Regions from separate parts of the Rhizobium sp. WYCCWR 11146 genome, predicted to be linked through region 1. Evidence: predicted binding sites of a transcription regulator. Region 1 holds the regulator's gene; the other holds the start of a gene.

Region 1 (20,248 bases):
CGGAATGGGTCGCATCGAAGATAACGGGCGCGCCCATCGCCGCCATGATCGGCAGCGAGCGCATGTCGGAAACCAGCGTATTGTAGCCGAATGAGGCGCCGCGCTCGCACAGCAGCACGTTCGGATTGCCGCTGGCATTGAGCTTCTTCAGGACGTTCCTCATATCCCAGGGAGCGAGGAACTGGCCCTTCTTGACATTGACGACGCGGCCGGTCTTGGCGGCGGCGATAAGAAGGTCGGTCTGGCGGCAGAGGAAGGCCGGGATCTGCAGGACGTCGACGATCTTTGCCACCTCCTCGCATTGCTCGGCGGTATGAACATCGGTCAGGACGGGAAAGCCGAATTCCTTCTTGAGGTCGGCAAAGACCTCCATGCCCTTCTCGATCCCGATACCGCGTTCAGCCGACAGCGAGGTCCGGTTCGCCTTGTCGAAGGAGCTCTTGTAGACGAGGCCGATGCCGAGCTTTCCGCAAAGCTCTTTCAGCGTGCCGGCAACCATGAAGGCGTGGTCGCGGCTCTCCATCTGGCAGGGACCGGCAATCAGCGACAGGCGGCCGGTATTGGAAAAAGTGACCTGGCCTTGGCCTTCGCCGATCCTGACTTCGGAATTCGTATCAGTGCTCATCGTGTTTCCTCGAAGGCGAAGAGCGTGCCCTGCCCGGGCGCGGGCTTCACCAGAATGCGATTGTTCTTGCGCGTGTATGTCACCCCGTTAGCAGCCAAATGCGCTTCTGTCACGGCAAGATCGGCGACAGTGAAGAGGATTGCCCGGCCGCGCAGGCCGCGATCTGCGGATGAGCCGGCGATGTCGAAATAGGCCTCCAGCCCTTCCGGCGTCATCAGGCTGATTTTCGCATTCGATGCTGCGATATTGACGCCGAACCCGGTCTTCTCGACTGCCGATTGCGCCACGGCAAGGCTGACGAAGGCAGCGAAGGCGGCCGGCTCCGGCGTGCAAAGCGCGATCTCGATTAGGCCGGTGACGCCATTGGCATGCGTCTCCAGCGCGGCGCGGTCAGCCGGCAGCGTGACGCGCTCGACGGTGAAGAGCAGGAGATCAGGCGCGCGCAGGTCGCCGGCGAAAGCCAGCTTGAAGCCGGCAATCGTCTCGGAACCGTCCGGCATCGTCATCGGCCGGGTGAACTGCAGCATCTCGCCGGCGCTCGATCCGTTGCCGACGAAATTCTGATGATCGATGCCGGCATCCTTGCTGCCGAAAGCCAGCCCCGAAAGCCCCTCCTCGCCGCAGCGGAAGCGGAAGGCCTGGTTGCGGGCGGTGAAGACATTGCCTTGCCGCGCTGATGCCTCGCTCTCCTCGACGCTCGCAATCCCGAGCGGCTCCAGATAAGTCTTGTCGGCAAAGAAGACGCAGGCATTCTCCGTTCCGAAGGGATGGCGCGCATCGGCGGCAACGGTGAAGCCGAGCTTGCCGAGCCTCTCGCGCGCCAGATCGATATTGACGACCGGCAGCACGACATGATCCAGCGGGTGCGGTTTGGCGGAGTGCTCGTTCATGATATCCCCTCTCCTAACACGGCAGAGATGTGTGAGAGTGCCGCCCAAGGCAAGACTTGTGTGCCAATCCGGCGAATGAAAATAAAAATCTCAACGAGTTGGCGCCAAGTTTTACGGAAATTTAGCTACTTGCGGAACACATATGGAACATATAGTGTATGTTCTGGATTTGTTTCAATCACGAGGTCACAACGTCGATGCTCACGCGCAAACAACAGGAGCTTCTCCTTTTCATTCATGAGCGCATGAAGGAATCCGGCGTTCCGCCATCTTTCGACGAAATGAAGGATGCCCTGGATCTCGCTTCCAAGTCCGGGATTCACCGGCTGATTACGGCGCTGGAGGAGCGTGGCTTCATTCGCCGCCTACCGAACCGCGCCCGTGCGCTCGAGGTCATCAAGCTTCCGGAGGCCTACAGCCCCAGCATCCAGCCCCGGCGCGGCTTTTCGCCGAGCGTCATCGAGGGCAGCCTCGGCAAACCTCAGCCGGTCGCCGCCCCCGCTCCCGCAAAACCCGTCGCCGACAACGGCAACTCGGTCTCCGTGCCGGTCATGGGCCGAATCGCTGCCGGCGTGCCGATCTCGGCGATCCAGAACAATACCCACGACATCGTCGTTCCGGCGGACATGCTCGGCTCCGGTGAACATTATGCGCTCGAGGTCAAGGGCGATTCGATGATCGACGCCGGCATCTTCGACGGCGACACCGTGATCATCCGCAATGGCAGCACCGCAAGTCCTGGCGACATCGTCGTTGCTCTCGTCGACGACGAAGAAGCGACGCTCAAGCGCTTCCGCCGCAAGGGCGCCTCGATCGCGCTGGAGGCCGCCAACCCGGCTTACGAGACCCGGATTTTCGGGCCGGACCGCGTCAAGGTTCAGGGCAAACTCGTCGGTCTCATTCGCCGCTATCACTGACATTGGCCAGGCCCGATTCGGTAAAACTGTTGCTGCGCCAGTCATAGGCGCGATGGCGCATCCATGGCCGCGACAATGCATCGAATGCGGTTGCGACCTCCAGGCCGGTGTCCGTGAAGCGCAACTCGATGGAACCCGTCCTGCGCAGCGTCTCACCGGTGAAGAGCGTCGCACCTGAGCGGCAATTGTTGAAGCGAAGGCGGACCGATGTCACGACGATATCGGCCGCGTCACATGCCGGGCCGAGATAGGCGGCATTGTCGATGACGGTTACCACCTGACCATTGCCGAGCCTTGATGTGCACCAGGCCTTCTTGACGCAGGAAAAGCGGTTTGCGTCACCGCCCGCTGCGGCCGCCCGCATCGCGGTCCTTGCTTCGTTCTGCTGATCGCGGGAAAGCCTGACGCGGCGGTCTTCTCCCTCAGGCGGGATAGCAGGACCATCCAGCATCTTCGGCGGGTCATGCTTCGGCAGGACTAGCGCTCTCTGCCACTGGTCGAAGATGAAATCCGGCGGTCTTTCACGGTTGGAAGCCATTGCTGCCGCCTCGACCACCGCGACGAGACTGCCATCCTCCGAAATCACCAGATCCGGCGGCCGGGGAACCGGTAGAAGCAACAGGATGAGTGTTGCGACCGCGATGATCGATGTGCCGGCATGGCGCAACCGGGTACGGAGCAGCGTCAGCAGCAGAAAGCCTGCCACGGCTATCGCGAAATACCAGGCGGGCATGCGGCCGACGTCGATATTGCCATCCCAGCCGGACACCGTCTTTGCGACCGCGATCACCAGATCGAGGCCGAATCCGACGACCTTCCAGGCCCAAACATCCAGACCGAAAGGCATTAGCAGCATCGCCAGCAAGCCGGCCGGCATGACGATGAAGGAGATGATCGGCATCGTCGCGAGGTTCGCCGGCAGGCCGTAGGCGGTCAGGCGATGAAAATGCTCGATCGAAAACAGCGCGGTGGAAAAACCGCCGATCAGCGAGGTCAGGAAGACGCCGCCGAAGAAGCCTGCAACTGTAACGAAGGGCCTGATGATCGGCAGCTTCAGGAAGGCGTTTTCGCGGACGCGCCGGTCCTTCCACAGCTGATAGCCCGAGACCAGCGCCAATGTCGCCGCAAAAGACATCTGGAAGCTCGGACCCAAAACCTCGGACGGCGAAATGACGATGATGACGAGCGCGGAGAGAGCGACATTGCGCAGGCTGATCGACGGCCGGTCGAAGAAGACGGCAATCAACATGATGGCCATCATGATGAAAGCGCGTTCTGCAGAGACCGCAAAGCCCGAGATCAGGAAATAGGCGGTGACGGCGATGAGCGCGCCGGCGGCAGCGATCTTCTTCGTCGGGTAGGCCTCAGCGATGCCGGGAAAGAGGCTGAGCAGCATCCGGAAGCCGACGAAAAAGATGCCGGCCGATAGCGCCATGTTGAGACCGGAGATGGCGATGATATGAGCCAGACCGGACTGGCGCAGCGCCTCCGTCGTTTCATTCGAGATGGCACGCCGCTCGTCCGTCACGAGAGCAGCGGCGAAAGCGCCAGTGTCGCCGGGCAGGATCGACCTTATGCGGTCACCAATGCCGCTGCGCAGCCGGTAGAGCCCTTCGAGCAGCGTTTCCGCCGTCGATCTGGCAGCCTGGGGACCAGCCTGCGCATCGACCTTCGTCGGTGCACCGTAGAAGAAGCCGTTGGCGCCGATGCCATCGAAATAGGCACCGAAGGAGAAGTCGTTGAGTTCGGGAAGTGCTGGACCTGCCGGCGGCGTCAGTCGCGCCCTGCCGGTGATGATATCGCCGATCTCGAAGGCCGCGTCCGCGCCGCGGACGATGGCGGTTATGCGTTCCGGCCGCCGCTTCAGCTCCGGTGCCTTAGTGCCGGTGACGGCAAGAATATAGCGCCACCGCCCGCGACCATCGCCTTCGCGCCGCTCGACACGGCCGGTCACCGTCGTCGTCACTGATGAATCGAGGATCACGGTCGAAGCCCGCCGGCTCTCGAACTGCGCCGTGACCATGCCGCAGACCACGAGCGAGAGCGCCAGCAGCGTTGCCCGCACTGCCGCCCGGCTGCGGCTGGCGATGAGAACCGCCACGGTCAGCGCCGACAGGCAGAGCAGCGATGCAACGAGCGGAAAATCCGATGCCGCGAGAAACCAGACGGCTGACCCGGCGCCGAGGAAGACCGGCGAGAACAGAAGCAGGCGGCCATGGTCCACCTCCTCGCCCAGCATGCGCATGCCGGCACGCAGCAATTGCGAGGCTGCGGCCGGCAGCCGGTGGCGCAATGGTGTCGTCGACTGCGTCCGTGTCGGTCGCGTCACCACGACAGGTGGTGAAAAATTGGAGGCGCCGGCAAGGTCTTCGCCTGCTTCCGGCCGCAATTCGACTGTCGTCAACTCCTGCATGAACCGCCCAAGCCCGGCTGCGAAGGCGGCCAGAATGCAACCTCCAATCAAATCCGGCAAGAATAATCGATTGAAATATGAGGGAAAATCGCGAGCGCCAAAAGACCAGTCGAATCATCGGCTTCCGATATGCGTGCGGCTCATCGCTGCAGTGCCTAAAAGGTGATACCGCAATGCACAAAATGCCATCACGGTAACTTGGCATTAGCTTCGCGATCATATAGCTATCGGTGAGGACGCTTAACCCCTATGGCGCTTTTATGGCGCCACCGCCATTTCGGAGGATCAGCATGACGGATCAAAGCGCTACAATAAAAATCGGTGACAAGTCTGTCGACCTTGCTGTCAAAAGCGGCACGATCGGCCCGAGCGTCATCGATATCGGTGCCCTCTACAAGAACACGGCTTCCTTCACCTACGATCCGGGTTTTACCTCGACCGCATCCTGTGAATCGAAAATCACCTACATCGACGGCGACGAAGGTGTCCTGTTGCATCGCGGCTATCCGATCGAGCAGCTCGCCGAGCACGGCGACTTCCTCGAAGTCTGCTACCTCCTGCTTTACGGCGAACTGCCGACCACCGTGCAGAAGAAGGATTTCGATTACCGCGTCACGCACCACACCATGGTGCACGAGCAAATGAGCCGCTTCTTCACCGGCTTCCGCCGCGATGCGCATCCGATGGCCGTCATGTGCGGCTGCGTCGGCGCGCTGTCGGCCTTCTATCACGACTCCACCGACATCACCGATCCGCACCAGCGCATGGTCGCCAGCCTGCGCATGATCGCCAAGATGCCGACGCTTGCCGCCATGGCCTACAAATACCATATCGGCCAGCCCTTTGTTTATCCGAAGAACGACCTCGACTACGCCTCGAACTTCCTGCGCATGTGCTTTGCCGTGCCTTGCGAGGAATATGTGGTCAATCCGGTGCTTGCCCGCGCCATGGACCGCATCTTCATCCTGCATGCCGATCATGAGCAGAACGCCTCCACCTCGACCGTCCGTCTCGCCGGTTCGTCGGGCGCCAACCCGTTCGCCTGCATCGCCGCCGGCATCGCCTGCCTCTGGGGGCCCGCGCATGGCGGCGCCAACGAAGCAGCGCTCAACATGCTGAACGAAATCGGCACGGTCGATCGCATTCCGGAATATGTCGCCCGCGCCAAGGACAAGAACGATCCGTTCCGCCTGATGGGCTTCGGTCACCGCGTCTACAAAAACTACGATCCGCGCGCCAAGATCATGCAGAAGACGACGCACGAAGTGCTCGGCGAACTCGGCATCAAGGACGATCCGTTGCTCGAAGTGGCGATGGAGCTGGAGCGTATCGCGCTCACCGACGAATATTTCATCGAGAAGAAGCTCTATCCGAACATCGACTTCTATTCCGGCATCACGCTGAAGGCGCTGGGCTTCCCCACGACCATGTTCACCGTGCTCTTCGCGCTTGCCCGCACCGTCGGCTGGATCGCGCAGTGGAACGAGATGATCGAGGATCCGGAACAGCGCATCGGCCGTCCGCGCCAGCTCTATGTCGGCGAACCGAAGCGCGATTACATCCCGGTTTCGAAGCGCTGATCGCTTCCAAAGAACCCAAAAGAAAACCCGGTCAGAAACGACCGGGTTTTTTCTTTTTCAGCACGTCGAGAAGGATCTCGGCGGCATGCTCGCCGGGCGGTGTTTCGGTCTGCATGCGTTGCCAGACGAGATCGTAGCCCTCGTTCATCGCCTTCAATTGGAACGTGTCGGCCGACAGCCGCTCCATCCAGCGCGCCAGGCTGGCGCCGCGGACGATCTCGTTCAGATATTCCGGCACGACGGCATAATCGGCGATGATATTGGGCAATGCGCCCGTCCACACCTTAATGCGCCGGGCGAGCAGGCGGATAATCCAATCCGTCTTGTAAACGGACACCGTCGGCACGCCGGCAAGGGCGAGTTCGAGGATCACCGTGCCGGAAGCCGCCATCGCCGCATCCGCCTCGGCAAAGGCCTTCCATTTCTGCGCCGGCCCGACCGCCACCTCCGGCGGCGTGGCCCAGCCGGCGACGAGCCCCTTCACCAGCGCTTCGTTGTGCGCCACGGTCGGCAACAGGAATCGCATCGGGCCGTTGCGGGCGACAAGTTCTTTGGCCGCATCCTCGAAGAACGGAAGCAGTTTGGCGATTTCGGAGGATCTTGATCCAGGAAGCATCAGGATCGCCTTGCCGGCTCCCTCGACGGGTGCGCGCATGGCGCGCTGCCGCCGCGCTTCGAGCAGCGCCGGATCGGCGGTCAGGCGATGGCCGACATAGGTGGTCTCAGGCCCGCCGAGCGCACGCATTGTTGCCGGCTCGAAGGGCAGGACGGCGAGCACATGATCGACATAGGCGAGCATGCGCGTGGCGCGATATTCCTTCCAGGCCCAGACGCTCGGACAGACATAATTGACAACAGGCAGATCCGGCAGCGCGGCGCGGACACGCTTGGCGACGCGATGGGTAAAATCTGGGCTGTCGATGATAAGAAGAATATCAGGCCTTGCTGCGATGATGGCAGCCGTCGTCTGGCGGATCAGGGTATAGAGCTTTGGCAGCCGGCTCAGCACCTGGGTGATGCCCATGATCGACAGCTCGGAGAAATCGAACAGGGATCGCAAGCCTTCCGCCTGCAGCCCCTCGCCGCCGACGCCAACGAGTTCCACCGGTCCGCTGTGAACCCGCTTCAGCGCGGCGATGAGATCGGCACCGAGCAGATCCCCCGACACCTCGCCGGCAATGACGGCGATCTTCAGCGGCGCCCCGTTCATTCAAGCCCCCATGCCGGCAGGCCGCGATCGATGCCACAGACGAAGAGCCCGGCCTCATCGGCGGCTTTGATGACTGCGGCGCGATCGAGCACCAGCGAGCGGCCGGCCTCGACGGCGACGCCGGCAAGGCCGGCTTTCCTCGCATTCAGAACCGTGGAAACGCCGATCGCCGGCAAGTCGGCGCGGATATCCTGTTGCGGCTTGCAGAGTTTGACGAGTGCGCCACGGCGGCGCGGCGAGATGCGCCCCGCGGCTCTGAGACCCGCGACACGCTCCAGCATCTCGTCCGTGCCCTCAAGACCCTCCAGCGCGACGATACGCCCGCCGATGGCGACGGCGCCCTGCCCGACATCGAGCCGGCCGAGCATTTCGGCGGCTTCCGCCGCGCGGTTGATATCGCGCCGGTCTTCTTCGCCCGGTATCGCCGTGCCGAGCGGGCCAACGGCGGCAAGAAGGTCGGGGGCGATCTCATGGGCACCGACGACACGCCGGCCGTTTCCCTCGATCAGCCGGATCACCATCTGCAGCACCCTATCGTCGCCGCCGGACAGTAAGGTGCGGATCGTGGCCGGCATCTTCATCAGAGTGCGCAGCGTCGGGCGCACCTCGCGCCATTCCGGCCGGCGCCGCACGCTGCCGGACATGACGACACGGCCGATGCCGTAGCGGTTCAAGAGGCCCTCGAGAGCTGCAAAATCGCCGACGCCGATGACGGCATGATCATACCCTTCCCAGCGCCGGTCGCTTTCGTCCTTCAGCGCGACGATGACGGGATTTTCGCCCGCCGCGCGCGCAGCTTCGGCGACATAGGAAGGCAGAAGGCCGCCGCCGGCGATGATCGCCAGCCGGCCCGCAGCGGTATCGCCGGAAAGAGTCACGGACTAGCCCTTCTGCCCCCGGGTTGGCGAGGACAAGGCGCGGTCGCTGTCGGCGGCGATGAAGTCGAGGATGTGGACCGCCTGCTCGCAATCAGCATATTCTTCGCGGATGGCGGCGGCGTTTTCGCGGACGGAGCCCGGTCCTTCGAAGATCGACTTGTAGGCGCGCCGCACCCTGTGAATGACGGCGCGGTCGACGCCGGCGCGCGTCATGCCGACGACGTTGAGGCCGCTCAGCAGCCCGGGATTGCCGTTCAGCATGCCGTAGGGAATGACGTCGTAACTGACCGCCGAGAGCCCGCCGACGAAGGCCTGACGGCCGACGCGGGTGAACTGGTGAACGGCCGAGCCGCCGCCCAGGATGACGCGATCTTCGATGACGACATGGCCGGCGAGCATGACGTTGTTCGACATGATCACATGGTTGCCCACCCGGCAGTCATGCGCGACATGCGAATTGGCAAGGAAGAGGTTGTTGTCGCCGACGATCGTCTGGCCGCCGAAATCGGCCGTGCCGGTATTCATCGTCACGCCTTCGCGGATCGTGCAGTTGGCGCCGACCGTCAGCGTCGTCTCCTCGCCGCCGTGATGCACGCTCTGCGGATCACCGCCGACGACCGCCATCGGGAAGATGCGTGTGCCCTTGCCGACCACGGTGCGGCCGGTCACGACCGCATGCGACAAAAGCTCGACATTCGCATGCAGGACGACGTGCGACCCGACATGGCAGAAGGGACCGATCCTGACGCCCTCACCGATGGTCGCGCCGTCTTCGACGACAGCCATCGGATGAATGCGAGCGCTTTCGGCGATAGTGCTCATGCCTGATCCTTACGAACGATCATCGCGCCGATATCGGCTTCGGCGACAAGCGCGCCGTCGACCTTGGCGTCACAATGGAATTTCCAGATATTGCCGCGCTGCTTGTGCTTCCTGACATGGAATTCAACACGATCGCCGGGTACGACGGGCTTGCGGAAGCGCGCATTCTCGATGGTCATGAAATAGACGAGGTTGCCTGGCTGGCCATCCTTCTTGGCACAGATCGCACCCGCGGTCTGGGCCATGCCCTCGATCAAGAGAACGCCGGGCATGATCGGAGATTCCGGAAAATGACCGGTGAAATGCGGTTCGTTCACCGTGACGTTCTTGATGCCGATCGCCGTGTTGTCGCCGTCAATCTCGATGATCTTGTCGACCATGAGAAACGGGTAGCGATGCGGCAGCAGTTTCATGATCTCGATGATGTCAGCCGAAGAAAGCGTTGTCGTGGCTTCCTCAGTCATTTTGCTTGCCTCCAGGTTTCGTCCCGCGCAGCTTCGTCTTTGACATCTGTTGCGCGACATCTCTCAGATAGTCATTCAGCGGGCGCCCAGGTGTACCACCATATTGTCCGCCGGCGGCAAGATCGGTCATGATACCGCTTTGGGCGGCGATCTGCACGCCGTCACCGATCGTCACATGCCCCTTGATACCGACCTGGCCGCCGATCTGAACGCCATTGCCGATCTTCGCGCTGCCGGCGATGCCGACCTGCGCAACGATGGCGCAATGGCGGCCGATCTGAACGTTGTGGCCGATCTGTACCTGGTTGTCGATCTTGGTGCCTTCGCCGATGACCGTATCGTCCATGGTGCCACGGTCGATCGAGGTGTTGGCGCCGATCTCGACATTATCCTGGATGATCACTCGGCCGATCTGGACGATCTTGATCATGCCGCGCGGGCCCGGCGCATAACCGAAACCATCCTGGCCGATGCGGGCGCCGTTGTGGATGATGACGCCATTGCCGAGCAGCGCGCAGAGAATGCTGGCGCCGGCCGCAATCGAACAATCCCGGCCAATCTTGACATTCGGACCGATGATGCTGTGGGCGCCGACGCGCGTCCCTTCGCCGATCTCGGCATGCGCTCCGATGACGGCCATCGGCTCGACGATCACGCCCTTTTCAAGCTTGGCGCTCGGATCGATCACCGCGCTTGGCGCGATCTCGCTTTCACCGGAAAAGACGACCGGGCGCAATGCCGCGGGATAGAACAGGCCGCCCGCCATCGCGAAAGCCGCATGTGGATTGGACGACAGGATGACCGGGATATGGGGGGGTACGAGATCGGCGAGCGCCTTGTCGCAGATCACTGCCGAGGCTTCGCATGTCGCCAGTTCATCGCGGTTACGACGCGACAGGATATAACAGACATCGCCCGCCCGGGCCCGGCTGATGGGGGCAACGGACCTGACGATAACATCGGCATGGTCGGAATTGGCGAGTTCCGCCCCAAGAAACTCTGCCAGCTCAGCGAGCTTCAGACCTTCATGGGGCAGAAAAAAAACGTTTTGCTCCATCGGCAATGCTCCAGAACGGAATTGAGTCTTACAGTTCCGGACTGCCGATATCAGAATTGGTTGTTGATGCCAAACTTGAAGTTCTGCGTCTTGTCGAAGTCTTCCTTGAGAACCGGGATCGCGTAATCCAGACGCAATGCACCGAAGGGAGACTGCCAGACGACGCCGACACCGACGGAGGCGCGCAGCGAAGCGCTGGTACCGTCGGCCTGGTCTGACCCAAGAAGCTCGACGTCATTGCCGAACAGCGTACCGGCATCGGCAAAGACTGCGCCGCGCAGGTTGAAGTCACGCGGGAAGCCCGGCATCGGGAAGGTGGCTTCTGCAGACGCCGTGAAATAGGTCGTGCCACCGAGCGGGTCGTCGTGATCCCCGCGGATGCGCGGGCCGATACCCTTGTTCTCGAAGCCGCGAATATCGCCGTTGGTCAGCGTGAACTGGTCGAAGACGTTCAGATGGTCGCCCAACGGAACGACATAACCAGCCGAAGCGGAGACCGAGCCGATGATATCGGCATCGTCAGCGAGCAGGTGGTAATAACGGGCCTTGCCGTAGATCTTGTAGAACTGCGAGTCGCCGCCGAGGCCGGCAAGTTCGTGCGTCGCCGTCGCATAGATGCCTTCACGCGGCAGGACGGTGTCGTCAAGCGTGTTGTAGGTCAGCGTCTGCGAGACGGAAGAACGCGTCCACGGGCTCTCGTCGACCAGATTGGCGTAGGTCGCCGAAAGATCAGAGGTATCGCCGTCATACTTCATCTGCTTGTAGTTATAACGGAAGGTCGTCGCCAGATCTTCGGTGATCGGCGCAGTCACACGCAGGACGACGCTGGTTTCTTCGTAATCGTAGTCGTCGTTGCTCGACGTTTCGCTGCGGTTGACGTCGAAGCCTGCCGCCAGACGGTAGCCGAGGAAATAGGGTTCAGTGAAGCTGACGCCGTAGGCGCGCGAGCCTTCCTGGCCGCCACCGGCCGAGATGCGGATGTACTGACCACGACCGAGGAAGTTCTTTTCCTCGATCGATGCTTCGAGCAGCAAGCCGTCGCCGCCGGCGGCATAACCCGCACCGACACCGAACGAACCGGTCGACTGATCTTGCACGTCGACGACCACCACGACACGGTCAGGCGAACTGCCCGGCTGGGTGGAGATATTGACGGAAGAGAAGTAACCGAGCGCTTCGAGGCGACGCTTAGCCTTGGTGATCATCTGCTGATTGAAGGCATCGCCTTCGCTCATGTCGAATTCGCGGCGAATGACGTAGTCGCGCGTACGGCTGTTGCCGCGGATCTCGATGCGCTCGACATAAGCGCGCTCGCCCTGGTCGACCAGATATTCGACACCGATCGTGTTGTTGTTGAGGTCGCGGTTACCGCGCGGCGTGACGCGCGCAAAGGGATAACCGGCTGACGCCACCTGATCGGAGATCGCCTCGATCGACTTCTGCACTTCCTTGGCGTTGTAGACCTGGCCTTCGCGGGTGCGCACCAGCGGCTGCAGCTGCTCTGAGCCGACGCCTTCGACGGTCGACTGGACGGTCACCGGTCCGAAGTCGTAACGCTGGCCTTCCTCGATGTTGAAGGTGAGCGTGTATTTGTTGGTCGCGTCGTCGAAGGTGGCATCGGAAGAGACGATGCGCATGTCGGCATAGCCGCGATTGTAATAGAACTGGCGCAGCGCTTCTTCGTCGGCGTGGAGCTTGTCTTCGTTGTAGACGTCCTTGCGGGTCAGGAACGACAGGAAGTTCGAACGCTTGGTGGCGATGACGGCAGCCAGGCGGCCGGCGCTGTAGGCATTGTTGCCGACAAAGTTGATCGAATCGATCTTGGTGCGGTCACCCTCGTTGATGACGAAGGCAAGGTTGACGCGGCCTTCGCCGAGCGGCACCACCTGCGTCGTGACCTCGACCTCGCTGCGGCCGGTGGCAGCATAAGCTTCCTTGATCGACTGGATGTCGGCCTGGATCTGGGTGTCGCTGTAGGGACCGGCAGCGTGGGTCTGGACGATCGTCGCGAGCTTGTCGTCCTTGATCTTCCGGTTGCCGTTGAAGACGACCTGATTGACGAGCTGGGCTTCCTGAACGTTGACGACCAGCGTGCTGCCGGAGACCGAGATCTTGACGTCGGAGAAGTAACCCGTGCCGTAGAGCTGCTTGACCGAGGCATCGATATCGCTGTTCGAAAAACTCTTTCCAGGAGCGATGGTGAGGTTCGACCGGACGGCTTCCGCGCCGACACGGCTTGCGCCGCGCACATCGATGCGCTGGATGACCGCGGCCTCAGCGGCCGTAGCGGAAACGAACGTCACAGCACCTGCGCCCGAAGCAACAACACCAGCAGACAGCGCAACCGCCGATACTGCGTTCAAAAACTTTGAACCAGCCTTCATTTCACCCATTACCTTTTGTTTCCCTCGTCCCCGGCCTCAGGAAACCCCGATTCCGGCCACGTGTGTCGTTTTACCCGCTTTTGACATACAAGCAAGGCAGGTCGTTAATTTCTGTTTACTTCATTTGCAAGCGTGACCCATTCGCCACTACAGCCTTGAAACATCGTAAATAAATAGTAATTAGCCTCGCCTTGCTCGTTTACCCTCTCAACGAGCCAATGTCGTTCCAGGTCGTGAAAACCATCAATGTCAGTATCATCGCCAGGCCGATGCGAAATGCAATTTCCTGGGCCGAAGAGCCGAGCGGTTTCCCCCTCACCGCTTCCACCGCATAGAACATCAGGTGGCCGCCATCAAGTACCGGAACCGGCATCAGGTTAAGCAATCCTATCGAAACAGAAAGCACCGCCGCAAGCTGCAACACTGCGCCTATTCCAAGCGACGCCATCTGGCCCGAAGCTTGCGCCACGCGGATCGGCCCGCCCAATTGATCGGCGCGCATCGTTCCGCTGAAGATGTTGCCGATATATTTGAAAGTGCCGGTGACAATGTCGCGGGTCTCGATCACAGCCTCGCGCAACGACTGCAGCGGCGTATAGGTTTTCAGGCGGAAGTTGCCGGCCTCCCGGCTGGTGACGATGCCGATCTGGCCGAGCTCGACCTTGTTGCCGAACTGGTCGGTCTGGTCTACGCGCTGCGGCACCATCGGCACATCGAGCTTCTGGCCAGCGCGCTCGATCGTCACGACGATCTTCTGGCTCGGGCGGATGCCGACATAGCGGCGCACGTCGTCGAAGGTCTCGACCTTGCCGCCATCGATGGCGACCAGCAGATCGCCTGGAAGGATGCCGGCGGCAGCGGCAGCGCCGTCGGGCTTGACCTCGGCAACGACGGGATCGGCGATCGTGCGGCCATAGACCGAGAAAAGAATGGTGAAGATGGCGATCGCCAGCAGAAAATTGGCGATCGGGCCAGCCGCGACGGTTGCAGCGCGTTTCCACAGCTTGGCGCCGGCAAAGGAGCGCGCTCTGTCCTCCTCGGACATGGCGGCGATCTTGTCGGTGTCGGGTTTGCTCGAGGCATCCTCGTCGCCAAAGAACCGGACGTAGCCGCCAAGCGGGATCACCGAAATCTTCCAGCGCGTTCCGTGGCGGTCGGTGAAGCCGAAGATCTCCGGACCGAAGCCGACGGAAAAGGCCAGGATGCGAATGCCGCTCCAGCGCCCGACGAGGTAATGGCCCATCTCATGCACGAAGACGAGCAGTGACAGCACGAGGATGAAGGTAACGATGTTCCCCATCAGAAATGCGTATATGCCGCTCATCGTTTCCATGAGTCCCTTCCGTCAGACTGCAGCGTTGTCAGAGTCCGAACAATGCCGCGCCGAGCGACGTCATTCCGGCCCCCTTTATCAGGGAAAAAAGCCCAGCAAGCAAGAACGCCGAAAAACAGGCGAAAATCAGTCCGTCGACACGGTCCATGACGCCGCCGTGGCCCGGAATGAGACGGCTCGAATCCTTGACGCCGAATTTCCGCTTGATGAACGATTCGAAAAGATCGCCCGACTGGCTGCAAACCGAGAGAACGAACGCCACGCCGGCGGCGATGATTTCAGCGCCCGGAAGGAGAAAATGGATGAGAACGACGCCGGCTACGACCGCCGAAACGGCGCCGCCGATTGCACCCGACCAGGTCTTTCCGGGCGAGATCGAAGGAGCAAGCTTCGGCCCGCCAAGCGCCCTGCCGACGAAATAGGCAAGGATATCGGTTGCCCAGACGACCGCAAAGACGAAGAGCATGGCGTAAAGGCCAAGCCGGTCATCGCCTCTGATCGCGGCAAGCGCCAGGCCGGTGGCGCCGGCATAAAACAGGCCCACTGGCAACCAACGGCTCGTGCCCTGCAGGATGATCAGAGCGATGCCGACGGCGGTGACGCCGGCCAGCATGCCGGCGGCGAATTCGAAATTGCCGACAAGCACGAGGAAGGCAATCGCCGCCTCGCCGATCCAGCCGACGGCATTGGCGACCCAATCCCGTGCGATGCCTGTCATTTTCGACCATTCATAGTAAATCAGCAGGCCGATCACGGCCGCCAGGATACGGAAGGCAAGGCCGCCATACCAGGTGGCGGCGAGAACGATGGCCGCAAGAATCACTCCTGAAACGATACGGAGCTTCAGTTCCTGCTGCATCAGGTACCGACCGCGGCCGCCTGCGACGACAGGCCGCCGAAGCGCCGGTCACGAGAGGCGAATGTCTCGAGCGCCGAGCGGAAGATCTCGGGGCTGAAATCCGGCCAGTATTCCGGAAGGAAGATGAATTCCGAATAGGCGGCCTGCCAGAGAAGGAAGTTGGAAAGCCGCTCTTCGCCGCTGGTGCGGATAATGAGATCCGGATCGGGAATGCCGGCCGTGTCGAGACGGGCGTTGATCAGTGCCGGGGTGATGTCCTGTGCTCTCAGGCGGCCGGCCTCGACGTCGCGGGCGAGGCTGACGACGGCGCGGGCGATCTCGTCGCGCGAACCGTAGTTGAAGGCGATGACGAGCGTCAGTGACGTGTTGTCCTTGGTCGTCTCCTCCGCCTCCAGCAAGAGGCCCAGAATATCGCTGCGCAGGCTGTGGCGGTCGCCGATCACCTTGATCCGCACGTTCTGGCGATGGAGCTCGGCGAGGTCGCGCCGGATGAAAGCCTTGAGCAGGCCGAGCAGATCGGAGACCTCGGCTTCGGGCCGGCGCCAGTTTTCCGAGGAGAAGGCAAAGAGGGTCAGATATTTTATGCCGGCCGCACCGGCGGCGCGGACTGTCTCGCGCACCGCTTCGACGCCCTTGCGATGGCCCATCGTGCGCGGCAGGCCACGCTGCTTGGCCCAACGGCCATTACCATCCATGATGATGGCAACATGCTCTGGCACAGTCACAAATACAGATTCCGACATTTCCCGTCCGGTCTTTCCAGGCAAAGGCACAGATCCACTAGACCTGCATGATTTCCTTTTCCTTCTCGCCAAGCAAGCGGTCGATTTCGGAAATCGTCTCGTCCGTCATCTTCTGTACACGTTCCGACTGCGCCCGGCTCTCGTCCTGGCCGATTACGCCATCCTTTTCGGCTTTCTTAAGGCCGTCCATGCCGTCGCGGCGGACATGGCGAATCGCCACTTTGCTCTTTTCGGCATAGTCGTGCGCCACCTTGACGAGCGACTTGCGGCGCTCCTCGTTCAGCTCCGGCAGCGGAATGCGCAGGTTCTGGCCGTCGATGATCGGGTTGAGGCCGAGATTGGATTCGCGAATGCCGCGCTCGACGGCGCTGACCATCGATTTGTCCCAGACGGAAACCGAGAGCATGCGCGGCTCGGGCACGGTGATGTTGGCGACCTGGTTCAGCGGCATGCGCGAACCATAGGCCTCGATCGTCACCGGGTCGAGGATGTTGGCCGAAGCACGGCCGGTGCGCAGCGATGCGATGTCGCTCTTGAATGCGGAAATCGCGCCGTCCATGCGGCGCTTCAGTTCCTTGATGTCGATACCTTCACTCATGTCGATGCTCCCGTCCAGAGCATGATGCCGAAAAGTGTCAGCGGTTTTCGGGCGACATCATGCTCTTACTATTTAATGTAGAACATGATTCAGCTTTCAGGCCAAACGGGCCTAAATCATCATGTTCTAGCGAGGGCTGCGCCGAATCCGCGGCGCAGCTTATATCAGTTGTCGGAGACGATGGTCTTGAGACCACCGCCCGTCAAGATTTCAGCAAAACCACCCTTCTCGTGGATCGAGAAGACGATGATCGGAATGGAATTCTCCCTGGCGAGCGCCACAGCGGCAACGTCCATCACCGCAAGCCCCCTGTCCAGCACTTCCTGGTGCGTCAGCCGGTCGAGGCGAGTCGCATCGGGATATTTCTTCGGGTCGGCGGTATAGATGCCGTCCACCTGCGTGCCCTTGAAGATCGCTTCCGCACCCATTTCGGCTGCACGAAGTGCTGCGGCGGAATCGGTGGTGAAGAAGGGGTTGCCGGTGCCGCCGGCAAAGATCACCACGCGGCCCATCGACAGATGATAAAGGGTTGCGCGCTGCGAAAAGCTCTCGCAGATCTCGGGCATGGAGATGGCCGAAAGCACCACCGTATCGATGTTCAGCTTGCGCAGCGAGGTCGCCAGCGCCAGCGCATTGATGATGGTGCCGAGCATGCCCATATGGTCGCCGGTGACCCGGTCGCCGCCCTTGGACGCCACCGCGACACCGCGGAAGATATTGCCGCCACCGACGACGACGCCGACTTCCACGCCCATATGCCGTGCCTCGGCGATGTCGGATGCAATGCGGTCCGCCACCGTCACATCGATCCCGAAACCCTGGCCACCCATGAGCGCTTCGCCGGAAGCCTTGAGTAGAACACGTTTATAGACAGGCTCTAAAGACATCTTGGCTCCTCGTAAATTGCCGTGAATGCCCGATACACGAAGGGCACCGCGTTGTCACGCGATGCCCTTCGTGTTTTCCCAATTATGGCTGGAAGATCAACCCTTGACGGCAGCCGCGACTTCGGCCGCGAAGTCGGTTTCTTCCTTTTCGACGCCTTCGCCGAGCAGCAGACGGGCCATGCCGGCAACCTCGATCGGCGCGCCGACGGCCTTTTCAGCTTCCTTGATGGCGGCGGCGACCGTCAGATCCGGATTGATGACGAAAGCCTGCGAGAGAAGGGCGACTTCCTCGAAGAACTTGCGCATGCGGCCGTCGACCATCTTTTCGATGATATTGTCCGGCTTGCCGGAAGCGCGCGACTGCTCGATGAAGACGTTGCGCTCGCGCTCGGCGACGGCGGCATCGACTTCTTCCGGGCGGATCGCCAACGGCGCGGTGGCGGCGATGTGCATGGCGACCTGGCGGCCGATGGCGTTCAGGGCTTCCTTGTCGCCGGTCGACTTCAGCGCGACGAGAACGCCGAGCTTGCCGAGGCCGTCGGAAACAGCATTGTGGATATAGGTGGCGACGACGCCATCCTCGACCGAGAGAGCGACCGAACGGCGCAGGTTCATGTTCTCGCCGATCGTTGCGATCGCATCCTTGATCGTGTCGGAAACCGACTTGCCGGATGCCGGGTAGGTCGCAGCGGCAACGGCATCGACGGTGCCGTCCGTGGATACGGCGACCTTGGCGATGCCGCGGACGAGTTCCTGGAAGGCATCGTTACGGGCGACGAAGTCGGTTTCCGAATTGACTTCGACGACGACGGCCTTGGTGCCCTGGCTCGAAACGCCGATGAGGCCTTCGGCAGCGGTGCGGCCGGACTTCTTGTCGGCCTTGGCGATGCCCTTGGCGCGCAGCCAGTCGATCGCCGCTTCCATGTCGCCACCGGTTTCAGCAAGAGCCTTCTTGCAGTCCATCATGCCTGCGCCGGTCTTTTCGCGCAGTTCCTTCACCATTGCAGCCGTAATCTCGCTCATTAGCTTCCTCTTGTCGGTTCATACGGTGGGCCGCAAAGCGCGGCTCGGCACCGGATTGAGGCACGAAATGTACCTGTATGTATGACAGCGTGATGAAGACGCGTCATAACGAAACTTATCGGACGGAGAGCCTGATGCCCTCCCCTTGAAACAGGCAAGGCCGCCGAACTTCGATGAGTCGCGAGCGGCCTTTCCCAGTCTCTGCAAGCATTTGGCGGACCTTTTCGATCCGCCCGCCTTCATCAGCCTTCGGCTGCTTCCTCGAGAGCCGGCTCGACCGGAACTTCGGAGGATGCGCCGAGATCGCGGCCGGAAGAGCCCTGCTGGCGTGCGATGCCGTCGATGGCGGCGCGGGAGATCAGCTCGCAGTAAAGAGCGATCGCGCGCGATGCGTCGTCATTGCCCGGGATCGGATAGTCGATCAGGTCCGGATCGCAGTTCGAATCGATGATGGCGACAACCGGGATGCCGAGGCGCTTGGCTTCGTCGATCGCGATCTTTTCCTTGTTGGTGTCGATGATGAACATCAGGTCAGGCGTGCCGCCCATATCGCGGATACCGCCAAGAGCCTTGTCCAGCTTTTCGCGTTCGCGCTCGAGGTTCAGGCGTTCCTTCTTGGTGAAGCCCTGGGCTTCGCCGTTCAGGATCTCGTCGAGCTTGCGCAGACGCTGGATCGAGTTGGAGATCGTCTTCCAGTTCGTCATCATGCCGCCGAGCCAGCGCGAGTTGACGTAGTACTGGGCCGAGCGCTTGGCGCTGTCGGCAATGATCTCGGACGCCTGGCGCTTGGTGCCGACGAAGAGAACGCGGCCGCCGCGGGCAACGGTGTCGCTGACGACCTGAAGGGCGCGCGACAGCATCGGAACGGTTTGGGCCAGATCGATGATGTGAATGTTGTTGCGATCGCCGAAGATGTACGGCTTCATCTTCGGGTTCCAGCGATGCGTCTGGTGGCCGAAGTGGACGCCTGCCTCAAGCAGCTGGCGCATAGAAAAATCAGGCAATGCCATGCCTTGTTACTCCTTTTCCGGTTGAACCTCCGCAAGGCGAACAGCACCCTCTTCGAGGATGCCACCGGGCGGAACAGCCCGGATTTCTCCCGGACGATCCCATGCCTTACGTGTGGAATGCCGGTGCCCATACATTCGATTGGGCGCAAAAGCAAGGCTTATGCCGAAAAAACCTAGCGGCTCAGCTTGCCAGCGTCGGCAGCAGCGACAGCATGACGCCTGCGTCGGGCATCGGCAGGATGGCATCGACCTCGGCCGGCAGCAGGGTGCCGATGGCGCTGTCGGCGTTGCCGGTGGCGGTCCCCAGCGGACCGCGGAAGCCGTGTCTCGTCCAGGCAAGCTCCTGGAGCTTCGGGCTCACCAGCGCTTCGATCAGCCGGTTGGCATTCTCGTCGACGACGATCAGCGGATGCGCCGAATAGACGGTCGGGCGCGGATAGAGCACCACCGGCTTTGCGCCGGCGCTCGCCTTGATGCGCTCCCAGCGTGCGGGATCGGCGAGGATCCATTCGACCAGCTGGTTTTCATAGCCAACGATCATCGGCTCGCCGCCAA
Region 2 (9,915 bases), on a different contig from region 1:
CCGGGGAATACGCTTTTTTGCATCCCCGCCTGGAATTTCGCCATATTCGCCTTAGGCCGCCCGGCGGGCAGCACCGGCGGAACGGCCCTCCGGCCGGGCACGGAAGTGCTGCAGCAGCTCAATCAGGGTCTCCACCTCGTCCTTGAGGCGGCGGGTTTCCGCCGAAGAGTGCTCGACCATGTCCGAATTCTGCTGGGTGATTGCACCCATGTTGCGGACGGCGAGGCTGACTTCGTTGACGCCGGTCGCCTGATCGCGGGCGGCGGCGGCGATATCGGCGACGAAACGGTTGATGATGTCGATGCGGCTGATCATGTCGTTCAGCGCCTCGCCGGTGCTGGAGACGATGCCGACGCCCTGATTGACCTGTGTTGAGCTCTGCGAAATCAGGTTCTTGATCTCCTTGGCCGCTTCCGCGGTCCGTTGCGCAAGCTGGCGGACTTCCTGGGCGACGACGGCAAAACCCTTGCCGGCATCACCGGCACGCGCCGCCTCGACGCCCGCGTTCAGCGCCAAGAGGTTGGTCTGGAAGGCGATCTCATCGATGACGCCGATGATCTTGGAGATCCCGGTCGAGGACTTCTCGATGCCGGCCATCGCCGAAACGGCGCTGGTGACGAGTTCGCCGGAGTTCTTCGCCTTCTCTTGCGTCTCGCGCACGGCGGCCGAAGCCTTCTCGGCATTGGCGGCCGTCTGGCCGACGCTGACGGAAAGCTGCTGCAGGGCGGCCGAGCTCTCCTCGACGCCTGCCGCCTGCTGGGCGGTGCGCAGCGCCAGATCGTTAGTCGCGTTGGAAATGACGTCTGCGCCCGTCTTGATATGGCCGGAGGTCTCGCGCACGGAGGCGAAGGATTGGCGAAGGGCGCTGACAGCGCGGTTGTAATCCTCCGCCATCTGCCGGAAATTGCCCGGCAGGTCGGACGGCAGGGTGGCTTCGAGATCGCCGTTCGACAGCGCTTCCAGACCGCGGCGCAGTTGCTCCAGCGCGATCGCCTGATCGGATTCGGCCTGAGCACGCTGCTCTTCCAAGGCACGGCGCTTGGCTTCGAGCGTCTCGAAATAGACCGAGATGGAATAATCCATGTCGAGCATGCCTGATTTGATGACGGCCGACAGCTTCTCGGCCAGCAGCTTGCCTTGCTGGCGCGCGAAGATCGAAGGCCACTGCTTTTCCATGATGCCCTTGACCAGTTCGGACATGACGATGGCGTAACCGCCGATAGACCAGCGCGGTTCCAACCCCATGCGCTCATGCATGCGGCCGATGGCGGTCACGTCGTCGACATAGCGCTCGTCGAACGTGCCGCCAGTAAGATTGGCCCAATGATCCTGCTGACGCTTCTTGGCATGGCCCAGTTGGGACTTGTCGGCGACAGCGGGGGTCTTGGCGATCTTGGCGTAGAATTTATCGAGGGCGCCGCCGATCAGCTCCGATATCACCGGGCGCAGATCCCGCATCGACTTGCGCGCCGTTTCATCCAGTTCGATGAAATCGAGGCGCTGCCTGAGGGCGTTGTCGGTCTGCTGGGCGGTCATGGGGATCTCTGTACTTGGCGCGACGCGCGCGGGAGGGGATTTCAGCGCCGCAGGTTTTGGCCAATATGGTTGAGCAATCGTTAAGCCGCGTCGACATTTCTTTTCGGTGGACGCGGAAGAGCAACGGCTTGCGAAGATATTGAGGATCGTCCATTCTGTTCACGTTTTGATCTATAAATCGCCGCTTCTTCTGTTATGCTTGCGACATGACCGTCCATTCCGAATCGCTCGCCCTTGCCCTTGCCTCGATCAGCCCGGCCATGCTGGCGCTTGTCGGTGGAGGTCTCGCCGCCCTCGTTCTGCTGGTGATCGTGCTTCTCCTGCGCGGCGCCAACCTTCGCCGCGAGCAGGCGGAGGAAGCGAGCTTTCGCGCTGAGGAAAACGAAGCGCGCATGGCCGAGCTTTTGAAGATCCAGGCGGAGATGCAGGGCCGCATCGCGGCGATGACCGAGGTCTTCGGCGCGCGGCAGAGCGAACTCAACCAGACGATCAGCCAACGCCTCGACGGCATGTCGCAGCGCGTCAGCTCGACGATCACCGAGCAGACCAAATCGACGCATGAAAACCTGCAGCGGCTGCAGGAGCGGCTGGCGGTCATCGATGCCGCGCAGAACAATATCCAGACGCTCGCCAAGGATGTCGTCGGGCTGCAGGCCATTCTGTCCAACAAGCAGACGCGCGGCGCCTTCGGCCAGTCCAGGATGGAAACGATCGTAGCCGACGGCCTGCCGATGGGCGCCTACGCCTTCCAGCAGACGCTGTCCAACGGTTCGCGGCCGGACTGCACGATCCGCATGCCGAACGGCGCGCCGCCGCTGGTGATCGACGCGAAATTTCCGCTCGAAGCCTGGAACGCGATCCGCGACGCCGGCAGCCCCGAAGCCGGCAAGATCGCCGGCCAGCAGTTCCGCCGCGACATGGAGGTCCATATAAGGGACATTTCCGAGAAATATCTGATCCAGGGCGAAACCCAGGATACGGCCTTTCTCTTCGTGCCGTCCGAATCGATCTTCGCCGAGATCCACGAGCACTTCGAGCCGGTGGTGCAGAAGGCCCACCGAGCGCGCATCGTCATCGTCTCGCCGTCGCTGCTGATGCTGTCGATCCAGGTCATCCAGGCCGTGCTCAAGGACCAGCGCATGCGGGCGCAGGCGCATCTGATCCAGGGCGAAGTGGCGATCCTGATGGACGATCTCAGCCGCCTCGATGAGCGGGTGCGCAAACTGCAGGGCCATTTCGCCATGGCGCAGAAGGATATCGACATGGTGGTCACGTCAGCCGACAAGCTCACCAAGCGCGGCGCCAGGATCGAAGCGCTGGAATTCGAGGCGGGCGGCGGCGATGCAAAACCCGCCCGCGACGGCGAAGCCGCGGTCAAATCGGTGGAAAGCCGCACCGGTCTTCTGAAGCTTCGGGTGGTTGACGAGGAGTGACTGCTTCGGGCAGTGTCTCGCCCGCATGAAACATGCAGGAGCATGATGTCACTTGCAGGCTCCAGAAGACGGGACACATTCATGATCACAGTTTTCGGGTCCATCAACATGGATCTCATCGCCACGACCGAGCGCCTGCCGAAGCCCGGAGAGACGGTGGCCGGCAACGGCTTTGCCACGGCCGCCGGCGGCAAAGGCGCCAACCAGGCGCTGGCAGCGCGCCGCGCCGGCCGCTACGTGCATATGGCCGGCGCCGTCGGCAAGGATGCTTTCGCCGCGGAGGCGCTGGCTCTGCTTGATGATGCAGGAACCGACCTTTCTCTGATCAAACATGTCGACGGTCCCACAGGCACGGCGCTGATCCTTGTCGGCGGCGACGGCGAAAACATGATTGCCGTCGTTCCCGGCGCCAATGGCCAGGTCACACCTGCCGACGCCGAGACCGCGATCGGCCGCATGGACGAAGGCGATATCCTGATGCTGCAGCTCGAAGTGCCGGCTGCTGCCGTCGAAGGCGCGCTGTCGGCGGCCCGCGCCAAGGGCGTCACCAGCATCCTCAACCTCGCGCCGCTGATCCCAGATGCGGCCCGCCTCGGCCGGCTTGCCGATATCGTCATTGCCAACGAGACCGAGTTCGAGCGGCTCGCCGGGCAGGAGGGCATGGACGCGCAAAGGCGGGAGGCAGCCCTTGTGCGTCTGCATGCGGAGACGGGCCAGACGCTGATCGTGACGCTCGGCGCCGACGGGGTCATCGCCATTCGCGACGGGTCGATTTCGAGGGCGCAGGGTCTCAAGATCGAACCTGTCGATACGGTCGGCGCCGGAGACACGTTCTGCGGCTATTTCGCCGCCAGCCTCGACGACGGCCTCGATTTTGTCTCGGCGCTGCGCCGCGCGGCGGTTGCCGGTTCGCTCGCCTGCCTCAAGGCCGGGGCGCAACCTTCGATCCCTTTGAGCGAGGAAGTCGCAGACAGGACATAGTCCGCGTCTCTTTGCGAAGCAGCCGATAAAACTCCCGGTAATTCAGGGCGTTCCGGCGATTTTCCTTGGCTCGATCGATCGAATTTCATTCAAATTTAAGAGATCTCCGGCGATGTTCCTCATGGCCGCCGGCGCCTCCCACTTTCTGGAATCCGGCCGTCCAAGCGGCTGCCTCATGATGGGGCGAGCCTTTGCTCCTGCGCCGGAGAATGCCCGTTCGGCGCATCCTTGCCCGAGGACCCCATGTTCATTTTTCGCATGAAATCGCTTGCCGCGAAACTCATCGTCATCACCGGCATCGCCATCGCACTTGTGCTCATCGTTTCGAACTTTTTCCTCATCGGTCAGACCCGGGATCGCGTCCAGACGCTGACGATGGATCAGGCCAACCTCGAGGCAAAATCGATCGCCAATGAAATTGCGGCCAATGTCGGCGAACTCGCCAGCGCCGCCCGCACCATGTCGGGCGTCATCGGCCGCGGCCATGAAGGCAAGTCGCTCGATCGCAAGGGCATGATCAACGTGCTGAAGGCCAATCTCGAGCAGAATGCCTTCGCCTTCGGCAGCTGGTTCTGCGAGCAGCTTGGCGCGCTTGACGGCAAGACCATCGAGATCGCCAACAACAATGACGAAGGCACGAACAAGAACGGCGCCTTCACGCCCTACTGGTCGAAGACCAAGGACGGCGGCATCCAATATTCGACCTTCGACAATGATTATACCGCCGCATGGTGGAAGCTCGCCGCCGACAGCGGTAAGGGCGCGATCACCACGCCCTATATGGCCGAAGGAACGGACGTGCCGACGCTGCTGACCTCGATTGCCTATCCGGTCATGTCGGATGGTAAGATGATCGGCGTCGGCGGCGTCGATATTTCGCTGAAGTCGCTGACCGACAAGCTGCAGGCGCTGCATCCTTTCGGTTCGGGCCGCGTCACGCTGCTGTCGCAGGCCGGCAACTGGATCGTCGCGCCGATCCCCGACCTGATGACCAAGGAATATGAAGGCGAGGGCGCCGACGTCGTCAAGACGGCGCTGTCGAGCAAACAGCCCGGCCTCGTCAGGAACCTCACCTATGACGGCCTCGATCCCTTCGATCGCGTCGTTTATCCGTTCTCGGTTCCCGGCGTCAACGCCACCTGGGTCGTGCTCGTCGACGTGCCGCACACGGCGATCAACGCGCCGGTGCGGGACCAGACCTACATGATGATCATCAACGGGCTGATCGTGCTTGGCGCCGTCATGCTGGCACTCTATTTCGCCGTCCGCTCTTTCGTGCAGCGGCCGCTCGGCGGGCTCGTCGCCAGCGTCAAGGCGCTGAGCGACGGTCAATATGGCGAACCGGTCGCCGCCCAGGACCGCAGCGACGAGGTCGGTTCGGTCGCCAAGGCGCTGGAAGGCTTCCGCTTCACCCTCGCCGACAGCCGCCGCCTCGAAGACGAGGCCGCAGACCAGCGGCAGGCGGCCGAGACCGAGCGCAGCCGCTCGGAATCGGAACGCCAGGAATCGGTGTCGCTGCAGCGCCATATCGTCTCGATCGTCGGCGCCGGCCTTTCCGAACTGTCGCAGGGCAATCTCAGCCACCGCATCACCGACGAGTTCCCCGGCGAATACGGCAAGCTGAAGCAGGATTTCAACGCTGCGCTCGCGAGCCTCGAAGAGACCATCAACACGATGAACCTCAGCGTCGCCAATATCGGCTCCGGCACCGGTGAAATCAGCAACAGCGCCTCCGACCTCGCCAAGCGCACCGAGCAGCAGGCAGCCAGCCTGGAAGAGACGGCGGCCGCGCTCAACGAACTCACCGCACAGGTCGATTCCAGCGCCGAGAATGCGCGCACGGCGGCCGACAACGTCAACCTCGCCTGCCAGGACGCCGAAAAATCCGGCGAAGTGGTGCAGAAGGCGATCGCCTCGATGCAAGGGATCGAGCAGTCCTCGACGGAGGTTTCGCGGATCATCGGCGTCATCGACGAGATCGCCTTCCAGACCAACCTGCTCGCCCTGAACGCCGGCGTCGAGGCGGCCCGTGCCGGCGAAGCCGGCAAGGGTTTTGCCGTCGTCGCCCAGGAGGTGCGTGAACTCGCACAACGTTCGGCCAATGCCGCCAAGGAGATCAAGACGCTGATCAACAGTTCGGCCGTCCAGGTCAAGGAGGGCGTCGATCTCGTCGGGCGCGCCGGCGGCACGCTGCACAAGATCGCCGAGCAGGTGATGGGCATCAACGACCTCATCCGGCAGATCTCGGCATCGGCCAGCGAACAGGCTGTCGGTCTGAAGGAAATCAACCAGGCCATGAACCAGATGGACCAGGTGACGCAGCAGAATGCGGCCATGGTAGAGGAAGCGACGGCTGCCAGCGTCGCGCTCAACGACGAGGCACAGACGCTGAAGGCGCTCGCCACTCGCTTCAACGTCTCGGGTTCGGGCAACGCCGCGGCCCTCGCCTCCGTCGCGCAAAAGATGCGGGCACCGGCGACTTCAGCCCTTTCGCCTCGCGCGAGCGCCCCGGCGGTCCGTCGCGTGACTGCCCCGTCGCGCGGATCCGCTGCCGTGGCGCAGGACAGCTGGGAAGAGTTCTGATCGTTCAGCCCGTCATAATGCAAAAGGCGCCTGAGAGACCCGGCGCCTTTTCACATTCGGAGATTAATGCAGCTCAGGCAGCGTTCGACGTCTGCTCTTCGTTGAGGAAGGCGTAGATCGCCGAGGCGGAATCCGTGGCGCGCAGCTTGGCGACCAGATCGTGATCGCGCAGCACGCGGGCGATACGCGACAGAGCTTTGAGATGATCGGCGCCCGCGCCCTCCGGCGCAAGCAGCAGGAACACGAGATCGACCGGCTGGTCGTCCAGCGCCTCGAAATCGACCGGCTGCTCCAGCCGGGCGAAGATGCCGACGATCGAATGGATGTTTCCCAGCTTGCCATGGGGAATGGCGATGCCGTTGCCGACTCCGGTCGAGCCCAGGCGTTCGCGCTGCAGGATGACGTCGAAAATCTCCCGTTCGGAAAGCCCGGTGATCCTGGAGGCTCTTGCAGCCAATTCCTGAAGCAACTGTTTCTTGGAATTTACTCTGAGGGCGGGAATGATCGCATCCTGATGGAGCAAATCTGCCAATGCCATTTCTTTTTCCTTCTGTCGCCGGGATCAAATGCAAGGAGCGGCGGCAATACCGCCGCTCACCACCCTGATCTCAGCCTTTGATACTGGCTGAATCGATCCAGCCAATATTTCCGTCGTGCCGACGGTAAACGATGTTCAGATGTTCCTTGCCGGGGCTGCGGAACAGGAGAAGCGGCTCGTCGGTCATGTCGAGCGCCATCACTGCGGTGGCGACTGACATGGTCTTCAGCTGCTTCGTGCTTTCAGCGACGATCGCGGGAGCGAAATCGTCGGCGATTTCATCATCGTGATCAGGAACGGAATCCATGACCGTGTAGGAGACCTCTGCAAAACCATTCAGATGGCTTCCGGCGTGATGGTCCTTCAGCTTGCGCTTGTATCGCCGCAGCCGCTTTTCGATCCGCTGGGAAGCCGCGTCGAAAGCCAATTGCGGGTCGGTCGCCTCGCCGGCTGCATGCAGCACCACCCCGCTGTCGAGATGCAGCTTGCAATCCGCCGAGTAACGAGAACTCGCCTTTTCCACGGTCACCTGGCCGGAATATCCCCCGTCGAAGTATTTCGTGATGGCCATACCAATTTGGTCCTCGATCTTTTGACGGAACGATTCACCAATTTCCATATGTTTCCCGGATACACGCACACTCATGGAGTTTCCCTTCTTATGGTCGTTTGCGGGTATCAGTTTACGCCAAGCCTCAGGTTCATCCAAGCACTTCGCACAATCTCAAGCAAGATCGGCTTAGGCCTGCGGGTCCTTGGTGCCCTTCTGATGCTGGGGATAACTCCAGACGCCGTTCGCGGCATCGATTGCGGCGGGCTTCTAGCCAGAGCGTGCCGAAAAGTCAATAGGGCGCCGAATCACCCTCGGCGGCACGCGGTCAACGTGTGGCGGATACCTTGTCGGGCAAGGCATGTCGCCGATCGCCACCCCATCCACTTTACGCGTTTCGCGCTTGCGTTGCGCGCCTTCTTGCAGGGATCGTCATGGCGGCGACACCTGATATGACGCAGACGAGTCCAATCCAGGCCGTCGGGCTCAGCCTTTCGCCGAGGAAGACGATGCCGATCGCAACGCCGATCGGCACTCTGAGATAGGCCTGCGCGGTGGTTCCGACCGAACCCAGCGTCTGGACGAGACGGAAATAGATCACAAAGGCAAGCGCCGTCGAAAAGGCGGAGAGGGCCAGCAGCGCCAGCATCGATGCCGCCGAAGGATCGATTTCCCACGGCCGATCGACGACGAGGCTCGTCGGCAAGAGAATGACCGCGCCTGAGATCAACGAGCCGGCCGCCGGCACTGCGGGATCGAGCCCCTTGAAGTTCTTGCTGAAAATCGCGGCACCTGCATAACAGATGGTCGCCAGGATGATGGCAAGCTGCGCCATCAGGTTTTCACCGAGACCGCCGAGCGCTTCGACGCCGATGACGAGGCAGATGCCGGCAAGCCCGGCCATGACGCCGAAAAGCCTTCGCAGCGTCACCTGCTCATGGCGGGTGATCAGCACGGCCAGCAGGAAGGTGAAGATCGGCGTTGCCGAATTCAGGATCACCGCCAATCCGGCATCGACGGACTGTTCCGCCCAGGCGATCAGCGTGAAGGGGACGACGCTGTTCAGGCAGGCCTGAACGAAAAACCGCCGCCAGGTGGCACGATCGCGCGGCAGACGGACACGCCGGTGACGCAGGACGGCCAGCAGAATGCCACCGGCAATCAGCGTGCGGGCGGCGATCAACGTTATCGGCGGGATCGTCTCGACGCCGATCTTGATGAAGCTGTAGGAGGAACCCCAGAGGGTCGCCAGCACCAGCAGCAGGAAAAGCTCCCTGGCAAGGTTGGAATTTTGCGGCATCATGGTCGGCATTTCGATCTTCATTGAAGACAATTCAAAGGGTTGCAGCCGTTGCGCGTCTGAAAAGATGCTGGGCGCAGGAGAGGAATAGCGGGATTTGCGGGCCGGATGCTTCGATCGAGGTCGAAGCGTTGTCGCGTCAGAAACCGGCGACCTTGGCGAGCGCCCGCTTCTCGCGGCGGCGCTGGACCGAAGAGGCGATGTTCATCGCCTCCCGGTATTTCGCAACCGTGCGGCGGGCGAGATCGACGCCGCCCTTCTTCAGCATGTCGACGATATCGTCATCGGAAAGTACCGCCTCCGGGCTCTCCTGCAGGATCAGCGCACGGATCTTGTGACGCACGGCCTCGGCCGAATGACTGTCGCCGCCGGCGACGGCGCTGATCGAGACGGTGAAGAAATATTTGAGTTCGAAGAGGCCCCGCGGCGTCAGCATATATTTGTTCGACGTGACGCGGCTGACGGTGGATTCATGCATCTTGATCGCCTCGGCGACCGTTTTCAGGTTCAGCGGGCGCAGGTGATCGACGCCGTGCAGCAGGAAGGCGTCCTGCTGGCGGACGATTTCGCTTGCCACCTTCATGATGGTTTTTGCCCGCTGGTCGAGGCTGCGGGTCAGCCAGTTGGCGCTCTGCAGGCAATCGGAGAGGAAGGCGTGGTCCTCGCCGTTCTTCGTCACACGGGAAAAATAGGACTGGTTGACCAGTACGCGCGGCAGCGTATCCGGATTGAGTTCGACCAGCCAGCCGCCGTCCGAGGCGGGCCTGACGACTACATCCGGCGTGATCGCTTCGGATACACCCGCTTCGAAGCCGCTGCCAGGCTTGGGATTGAGCTGACGGATCTCGCCGAGCATGTCGAGAAGATCTTCCTCATCGACGCCGCAGAGCCGCTTCAGCGTGGCAAAATCACGCCGGGCCAGCAGTTCGAGGTTTTCGACCAGAGCCTGCATGGCCGGGTCGTATCGGTCCTTCTGCCTGAGCTGGATCGCCAG

What was found. The regulator LexA, encoded in region 1, represses DNA repair genes until DNA is damaged. The targets are predictions, from matches to a motif close to TGTTCNNNNTGTGTTCNG.
Region 2: a site for LexA is predicted at 1,693-1,710, ahead of HX899_RS24800 (DNA recombination protein RmuC). Genes of this name have one in related genera too.

Annotation. Positions count from the first base shown of each region.
Region 1 is NZ_JACCEY010000037.1:123,177-143,424, reverse strand. It holds gene kdsA (3-deoxy-8-phosphooctulonate synthase) at 1-625, opposite strand, end outside; gene HX899_RS28315 (VOC family protein) at 622-1,515, opposite strand; gene lexA (transcriptional repressor LexA) at 1,713-2,432, shown strand; gene HX899_RS28305 (ComEC/Rec2 family competence protein) at 2,413-4,845, opposite strand; gene gltA (citrate synthase) at 5,136-6,425, shown strand; gene lpxB (lipid-A-disaccharide synthase) at 6,457-7,635, opposite strand; gene HX899_RS28290 (LpxI family protein) at 7,632-8,513, opposite strand; gene lpxA (acyl-ACP--UDP-N-acetylglucosamine O-acyltransferase) at 8,517-9,335, opposite strand; gene fabZ (3-hydroxyacyl-ACP dehydratase FabZ) at 9,332-9,799, opposite strand; gene lpxD (UDP-3-O-(3-hydroxymyristoyl)glucosamine N-acyltransferase) at 9,792-10,856, opposite strand; gene bamA (outer membrane protein assembly factor BamA) at 10,907-13,240, opposite strand; gene rseP (RIP metalloprotease RseP) at 13,440-14,573, opposite strand; gene HX899_RS28260 (phosphatidate cytidylyltransferase) at 14,602-15,432, opposite strand; gene HX899_RS28255 (isoprenyl transferase) at 15,432-16,175, opposite strand; gene frr (ribosome recycling factor) at 16,213-16,773, opposite strand; gene pyrH (UMP kinase) at 16,938-17,660, opposite strand; gene tsf (translation elongation factor Ts) at 17,757-18,683, opposite strand; gene rpsB (30S ribosomal protein S2) at 18,926-19,693, opposite strand; gene HX899_RS28230 (substrate-binding domain-containing protein) at 19,875-20,248, opposite strand, start outside.
Region 2 is NZ_JACCEY010000031.1:95,321-105,235, forward strand. It holds gene HX899_RS24795 (globin-coupled sensor protein) at 52-1,536, opposite strand; gene HX899_RS24800 (DNA recombination protein RmuC) at 1,743-2,969, shown strand; gene HX899_RS24805 (ribokinase) at 3,051-3,950, shown strand; gene HX899_RS24810 (methyl-accepting chemotaxis protein) at 4,194-6,533, shown strand; gene ptsN (PTS IIA-like nitrogen regulatory protein PtsN) at 6,607-7,071, opposite strand; gene hpf (ribosome hibernation-promoting factor, HPF/YfiA family) at 7,142-7,717, opposite strand; gene HX899_RS24825 (DMT family transporter) at 8,010-8,933, opposite strand; partial or broken gene rpoN (RNA polymerase factor sigma-54) at 9,061-9,915, opposite strand, start outside.